2 regions of the Lysinibacillus sp. TE18511 genome follow, and region 1 is predicted to be linked to the other one. Evidence: predicted binding sites of a transcription regulator. Region 1 holds the regulator's gene; the other holds the start of a gene.

Region 1 (4,206 bases):
GAAAAAGTGCAATAAAAATCAGTGGGAATTTTCTTCCCACTGATTTTTTAGATTCTTACCTATTCTTTTATAACAAAAAAGCTCGATGCTTTTATTTCGCATCGAGCTTCCACTATTTATTTTTGATTCAATTCTTCTACTTGTCGTCGCTGCTGTTCGAGTGCCTCTTCAACCTGGCGTTTTTGCTCAGCTTCCTGCTCTTCCTTCAAACGTATTTCCTCTGATCTTAAGTATTTTTTGTACCCAATACGAGAAACCATAATGCTAATTTCATAGAGCGCAAACAATGGCACTGAAACCATTAAATGTGAAGCCAATTCAGGTGGTGCGATAATAGCGGCACACACAAATAAACCAAAGTACGAATATTTACGAATACGAATTAGTAAATCAGGATTTAATATTCCTATACGTGAAAAGAATAAAATAACAACCGGCAATTGGAAAAGGAAACCAAAAGGTATTGTAAGCTTAAATAAAAATGTAAAATATTCATGTATTCCAATTGTTTGCTGAATCTCCAACTCGACCGACAAATTCATCATGAATTTTATGACATAAGGGAATAATAAATAGTATGAAAAGGATAGCCCTGCGATAAACAATAAAAATGAATACGGTATATAGCTTAAGGTTGCTTTTCGTTCTACTTCCCTTAATCCTGGGCTAATAAACGCCCACAGTTGATACATTAACACTGGTGATGAAAGGATAAATGCAATTAAAAAAACAACTTGGAAATAAATCGCAAGTGGTGTTACTACATCAAATGCATGAAGCTCTATATTATAATTCGCTCCAGTAGTTTGAAGGTATTTAACAAGCGGCTTTGCCACAAAAAAGCCGCCAACCATAGCGAGAACAAAGAAAACGGCAACAATGAAAAGCCGTTTTCTTAATTCTTCTATATGCTCAATGACAGTTAGATCTTTTGGATTCATTCCTCAAACATCCTAACTTACTTATCTAGTTCTTTCTTTTTCTTGTCATCATCATCTTCATCGGCTAAACCTTTAGTAGCATTTTTGAATTCACGTAATGTTGAACCGAATGCTTTACCCAGCTCTGGTAACTTCTTAGGACCAAAAATTAATAACGCGACAATTCCGATAATAATGAGGCTCATAGGACCAATACTACCCATTACAGCCACCTCCTCTTTATATCCATCATTTTAACGCATATTTTGTCATTTTGCTAACTAATTATATGTGAAAGTTTTTCGTCACTCTCTCATTTTATTTCATACTTACATTTGACAGAAACTGTGAACTATACTATTCGCTGGAGGCTTTGGGCCAACGTGATGTTGGTCACTCAGTCATGTGTTGTTGTTGCTGTCGCTTCGCTTTCGCACAGATAAATTGCCACAGGACGTGGCGTTCTTAGACTGAGTTCCTCTATTTAAGCGATTCTTTATACACCCGCTGAAAGAAGTTAAATATGTACATTTTTCACTCTTCCTGATTGCGAATTAAATAAATAAGCGCTTGCAATTCTACCGATAAATCAATTGTTAAAAGCTGCATTCTATCTGGCACCGTTAGCCGCTCTGGCGTAAAGTTTAAAATGCCCTTTGCATTCATTGCCGCTAATCTATCAGCCATTTTCTGTGCAGAGCGTGGTGAAACTGTTAAAATCGCAAGCTCCGCTCCATATTCTGCATACTTTTCTTCCAACAAATCCGGATGAAAAACAGGAATATTGCTGATCATCTTCCCGTCCTTTGGTGCCTTTGAATCAAAAGCCACCACAATATGAGTATTGTGATTTTTTTGGAAATTATATTTTAATAAAGCACTACCTAAATTCCCTACACCAATTAACGCTACTTTTGTCGTTTCGTGCTGATCGAGTGTTTGACTGAAAAATTTTAATAGATGCTGCACATCATAGCCGTAACCCTTTTTGCCAAGAGCACCAAAATAAGAAAAGTCACGGCGAATAGTTGCAGAATCAATTTTCATCGCTTCACTCAGTTCCTTCGACGAAATTCGTTCCATGCCTTCTTGTGCAAAGTTTTGGATAAATCGATAGTAAAGAGGAAGTCTTTTGGTAGTGGCTTGTGGAATTTTTAATTCTTGTTTCAAACTTTCTCCTCCTTAAAATGTCTCAGTTTGAATGCTTAGCTAGTAATTTTAATACATGCATCATTAACTATATACTAGGTGTGTTGATTAACCATTTTTATCCTTCAAATTAATTCGAAGACACTGATTTCCGCTACGGGCTACTCGCTTTCCTGCGGGAGTCGAGTAGCTCTACGCTACAATCAGTTGAAAATGAGAATATTTTAGCAAAATAGCAACAAAAAATTCCTTTTATCGCTCAATAATAAACCTATTTTTCCCTAATCAACATGCCTGAGTATATATAAATATTAATATCCACTAGAGTATTTCCCTTTAGTTAATGGCGCTTTTTACGCCACTAACTAAAGGGAAATCGTTTCAATCTTACATGACAGCTCGGAATAAGTAAAGCATCGACATTGCAAGCGAATCGCTCATCCATTACACTAAGGAAGAATTGAGGTGTCAAGAATGATTGTTTTACAGGTCAATCAACTATATAAATCCTTCCTTGCAGATGAAATTTTAAGTGGCGTAAAATTAGAGGTTCAACATCGTGACCGCGTTGCATTAGTAGGACGTAACGGTGCTGGCAAGTCCACTTTACTTAAAATAATTGCTGGTCAAATGTCATATGACTCAGGCGATATTATTATCCCTAAAGGTGTTCAGATTGGATATTTGGAGCAGCATGCTGGGTTAAACTCAACGTTATCGATTTGGGACGAAATGATGTCAATTTTCGAACCAATTATCGCACAAGAAAAAACACTTCGGTCACTCGAACAACAAATGGCCGATCCAACTGTCTATGAAAACCCTTCTTTGTATGGAAAAATAATGTCCGAATACGATCAATTACAACATAATTTTAAGGATGCAGGTGGCTATCAATATGAATCTGATACACGCTCTGTGCTTCATGGCATGCAATTCTATCCTGAAGATTATGAAAAACCAATAAGCTCATTATCAGGAGGCCAACGAACTCGTTTAGCTCTAGCTAAGCTCCTCTTAAGTAAACCTGATTTATTAATACTCGATGAGCCTACTAACCATTTAGATATTGAAACCCTCTCCTGGTTGGAATCCTATTTAAAAAGCTATGAAGGGGCTATTTTAATTGTTTCCCATGACCGCTACTTCTTAGACCAGGTTGTTTCCATTGTCTACGAAGTTTCTCGTCACCGCGTCACAAAATATACAGGCAATTATAGTGCCTATTTAGACGAAAAAGCGAAAAATTATGAGCGTGATTTAAAGTTATATGAGCGTCAGCAAGATGAGAAAGCAAAGCTTGAGGATTTTATCCAAAAAAACATTGCGCGTGCTTCTACTACAAAAATGGCACAAAGTCGTCGCAAAATGCTTGAACGAACAGAATGGATGGAATCTCCTGATGGCGACGAAAAGTCCGCAAGCTTTGGTTTTACCATTGAACGTCAAAGTGGGAACGATGTATTATCTATTGATAGCTTAGCAGTTGGTTATGGTGACAAGAAAATATCAAAAGGTATCACATTACGTGCATTCCGTGAAGATCGCATTGCACTTGTTGGACCAAACGGTGTTGGTAAATCAACTTTATTAAAGACCATCGTAAAAGATTTACCATCACTTTCTGGAGAAATTCGCTATGGTACAAATGTTCAAATTGGTTATTATGATCAAGAGCAGGCAAAACTATCGAGCAATAAAAGTGTTCTAAAAGAGCTGTGGGATGAATGGCCTTTAATGAATGAAAAAGATATTCGAACGGTGCTAGGTCGTTTTTTATTCAGTGGAGATGATGTAGATAAAATCGTATCCTCTTTATCTGGTGGCGAAAAGGCAAGAATTGCACTAGCTAAATTAATGATGCAAAAGTCAAATTTCTTAATTCTTGATGAGCCTACCAACCACTTAGACTTAGATAGTAAAGAGATACTGGAAAACGCGCTTATTGATTATCCTGGAACACTATTATTTGTATCGCATGACCGATATTTCATCAATCGAATTGCTACTAAAGTGATTGAGTTGTCTGGTGATGGTTCCTTTGAATACTTGGGTGACTATGATTATTATCTTGAGAAAAAACAGGAGCTTTTAGAAATTGAACAAATGAAAGCTGCCGCCCAACCTCAAGCTAAAA
Region 2 (4,206 bases), on a different contig from region 1:
TAAGCGAAGAATGCCAAAGCAAATTGGGCAATCAATAGTCCTACTGCAAGGCCGTAATTTTTTCGCATCCAAATTAACACCACAGTAATGATAAATAGTACGGCTGAAATGGCGAACACCCACCATAAATTAACCATATTATTGTAAGTTTCAGGATTGATCGATTTCATTTCATACATAATACCAAGCGCGCTCACCATTAAAGGTATCGCCCAAACAAGTGCGTATTTTCGCATTAGTTTTGTTGCTTCTACATCCTTTGCTTTATGAGCATACCATGTTAAAAACACAGCTGAAATATAGAGTACCGCTGCAATGCTCAAGACGACAATACTCCAAGCAAATGGGCTCGTATACAATGTCCAATAGTTTAAAACCGGTTGCCCATCAACCATATCAACATAGCCACCTGCAGCAATCGCAAAGACAACAGAAAGTGAGGCCGGAATGAGTAATCCTGCTATACCATACGTTAGCGTGTATCCGATATGTCCACGTGAGCCATATGATTCAAACGCATAGTAGGAGCCTCGTATGGCAAGTAGCACTAGCGAAATACTAACTGGCACAAGTAAAATCGTTCCATAATAAAAGGCTGTTTGCGGGAAAAACCCAACAATCCCAACAAAGAAGAATACTAAAAAGACATTCGTTACTTCCCAAACCGGTGATAAATAACGTTTAATAATATTTGTTAAAATATGATTTTTGCCAACGAGTAGACTGTAGGCATTGAAAAAACCTGCCCCAAAATCAATTGAAGCTACAATGACATAGCCAAATAGGAAAATCCACAAAACTGAAATACCTAAAATCTCTAATGTCATAAGATGTCACCGCCTTTTTCAGAATGGCGATCTGCTAATTCACGCTCAATTGGATTCTTTTTGAACATACGAACTAAAACTACAATACTTCCTATGCCCAATACAGCATACACGCCTGCAAACAACAGCAGCATTAAATCCACATGGTCACTCGTTGTGGCCCCTTCTGGTGTTCGCATTAAACCATATAAGACCCAAGGCTGTCTTCCAACCTCAGCAAGCCACCAGCCCGCTTCAATTGCAATAATTGAAAGTGGTCCACCTGCAACGACAATCCATCTAAACCAACGTGTATGAATAAACAGCCAACCACGCGCTTTCCCGACTACATAAAGCAATGAAACTAATACCATAAACATGCCAATAAACACCATGAGATCAAAGAGATAATGAATATACAGTGGTGGTCGATCTTCTTCAGCAAATTGATCTAAGCCAATTACCTCTGCATTTGGATTATTATGCGCTAAAATACTTAGAGCATAAGGAATTTCAATTGCATATTTTACTTCGTCACCATCTAATACACCCAATAGAATAAGTGAGGCTTTATCGTCTGTTTCAAAATGCCACTCAGCTGCAGCTAATTTTTCTGGCTGATATTCTGCTAAGTATTTTCCTGAAAAATCTCCAATAATCGCTGATGCAATGGAGAAAATCAGGCCAATCTTCATAAGTAAAAATAATGATTTTTTATGGTACACATGCTTAGAACCTCTAAGCATACGGTATCCTGCAATTGCCGCTAACACAAATGCGGCTGTCATATAAGCGGTAACGAGAACATGCGCTACCTTTGTCGGCATTGCTGGATTAAACATTGCTAAAAAAGGTTGAATATTTACAAGTTCTCCGTCCACAATGTCAAATCCTTGAGGTGCATTCATAAACGCATTCACAATTGTTATAAACACAGCTGACATCGAAGCACCAACCGCTACAGGAATTAATAGCAGCATATGCTTTTTCTGACTTTCAAAGCGATCCCAAGTATATAAGTAGATGCCCAGGAAGATGGCTTCAAAGAAAAATGCAAACGTTTCCATAAAGAGCGGTAATGCAATTGTTTGGCCGGCGAGCTGCATAAAATTCGGCCATAGTAAAGACAACTGTAAGCCAATTGCTGTCCCTGTAACAACTCCGACTGCAACTGTAATAACAAAACCTCGTGCCCAACGTCTTGCCATTAAAATATAGTGCTCATCATTCTTTTTATATCCAGTCCATTGAGCAATCATAATCATTAACGGGACACCCACACCAATCGTTGCATAAATAATATGGAACGATAACGTCAGCTCTGTTAATGCTCTACTCCAAAAGACTGCTGATTCATTCACCATTTCATTGCCTCCTAACTACCGAATATTCTTCCAAGCATGGAAAGTAGCATAATAATTGCAACGCCAAAGCTTAGCCATATGAGCTTTCTTTCCTGCGACTTATACAAAGCCAACACTTCCTTTCTTCCCCATACACTTATTTTCCACTATTGCCATGAAAAAAACCTTTATAATGGACCGATATTTCGGCCTATTATAAAGGTTTCAAATTTTGTTCAAGTAATATACGCAGATTTGCCAAACATTTTTCTTAATTCGTTCACAATCCTCATTATAGACAATTCTTATGGTAAAAAGAGTCAATATTTAGGCACTTAGATACGGTCTTCCTCACGAATATCTTCAATAGGAACAAAAATTTCAATATGGCGCTTTAAGTTTTCAAATGTTGCAGGCGCATCCCCACCATACTCACCGTCTAAGTTTAAATGTATTTCGTCTTCAGTAGATACTTTTACAACACTTGCCTTTTTATAAATTACACGATCATCATTCAAATGCTCGCCTCTTAAAGCCATTGCGGCAAGCTGAATAAATTCAGGTAGGCTTACTTTTTTCAATACTAATAAAGTAAAGTAGCCATCATTAATACTTGCGTCGGGTGCAAGCTTTTCAAAGCCACCTACTGAATTGGTTAAGCCACATAAAAACATCATAGCATCCCCATCAAACACTTCACCATCATATTCGATACGCATATGAGAAGCTTTGATTGATGGAATCATTTCTACTGCTTTTACGTAATAAGCTAACTGTCCTAGCATTGTTTTCATTTTACTTGGTACTTCATATGTTAACTCAGTAATACGTCCACCAGCGGCAATATTGATGAAATAGCGTTCTCCATTTAATAAACCAACATCAACTGGTAACGTTTCACCTTTAATAATAATCTCAACAGCATCTGCAATATTACGAGGGATATGCACTGCACGGGCAAAATCATTCGTTGTGCCCATTGGAATTAGACCAACTTTCGGACGGTTTTCAAATGGACTTACACCTGAAATAACTTCATTTAATGTGCCATCTCCACCAACTGCAATGATTATATCAAAGCCACGTTCTACTGCATTTTTTGCTGCAACGGTTGCATCGCCTTCGCAAGTTGTTGCGTGACATGATGCCTCATAGCCTGCTACCTCTAGTTTTTCCAATACTTCTGGTAGATGCTTTTTAAATGCTTCACGTCCAGATGTAGGATTATAAATGATTCTTGCTCGTTTCATAACATACCTTCCTGCTTCATAAGATTCTATTTCTTCAACGAATTTTACGTTTAAATGTTGCATATCCTAATTCTTTGACATGCAGCCTTGTGATCTACAATTACTGCAATGCAGCTGTCACTTGCTTTTTGAAATCCTCATAAACAAATGTCCAGTATGATTTATTCGTCATATTCTCTTCACGAATTTCTGCATACAATGCCTTTTGTGCATCTTCAAATGTAGGATCTTCTTTATCAGGTAAACTAGCTCGTTTGCTCACTACTAGTTCCTGTAATTCTGGTGCACGTGGTCCCCATTTTCCAATCACTTGACCAACATCATCTAATAAAATATAAATTGGAATTGCACGGCCACCGTTTGTTAAATAGCGATCAATTAAATCTGTATCAGCGTCGCGAAGTACTGTGCGTATTTCTAAACCTGCAGCCTCTGCTACACGACGAATAATCGGGTTATTTAACATTGCGTCTCCGCACCAATCTTCAGTAATTGTTAAAATTTGTGGTTGCTTGTCCTTTAGTAGCTCGATAAAGCCATCATAAATACGGAAGCTCTCCTCTTTCAACGTCGTCATATTATCCATATATTGCTGAATCGAAATCGCATCTTTGAAATATTGTTGTTCAGTTTTCATTGATTAACCCCCTAATGTTATCTCATGTTCTATTCTATATTTTGCTATGAAAACTTTTTTTAGACAACCATAAAGTGTTAAGTTGGTATTTTTTAGCTCATCACCATAACGTGTGGTTGATTTCCGTTCCGACTGGGCGCTTTGCCGCTGACGCTTCGCTTTCGCGCAGA

What was found. Region 1 encodes Rex, which represses fermentation and respiration genes when NADH is low (regulators of the CRP and FNR family bind a similar motif). Its sites were predicted from a motif close to TTGTGAAATATTTCACAA; they were not measured.
Region 2: the regulator Rex is predicted to act here: its motif matches at 2,418-2,435, upstream of ACVWXS_RS17645 (cytochrome ubiquinol oxidase subunit I).

The regions. Positions count from the first base shown of each region.
Region 1 covers NZ_JBSSFD010000068.1:3,109-7,314, forward strand. Annotated here, with positions in the region: gene ACVWXS_RS24900 (CPBP family intramembrane glutamic endopeptidase) at 1-15, shown strand, start outside; gene tatC (twin-arginine translocase subunit TatC) at 117-941, opposite strand; gene ACVWXS_RS24910 (twin-arginine translocase TatA/TatE family subunit) at 959-1,144, opposite strand; gene ACVWXS_RS24915 (redox-sensing transcriptional repressor Rex) at 1,455-2,090, opposite strand; gene ACVWXS_RS24920 (ABC transporter ATP-binding protein) at 2,544-4,206, shown strand, end outside.
Region 2 covers NZ_JBSSFD010000027.1:25,550-29,755, forward strand. Annotated here, with positions in the region: gene ACVWXS_RS17640 (cytochrome d ubiquinol oxidase subunit II) at 1-827, opposite strand, end outside; gene ACVWXS_RS17645 (cytochrome ubiquinol oxidase subunit I) at 824-2,170, opposite strand; gene ACVWXS_RS17650 (diacylglycerol kinase) at 2,485-3,399, opposite strand; gene ACVWXS_RS17655 (thioredoxin family protein) at 3,500-4,036, opposite strand; gene ACVWXS_RS17660 (hypothetical protein) at 4,137-4,206, opposite strand, start outside.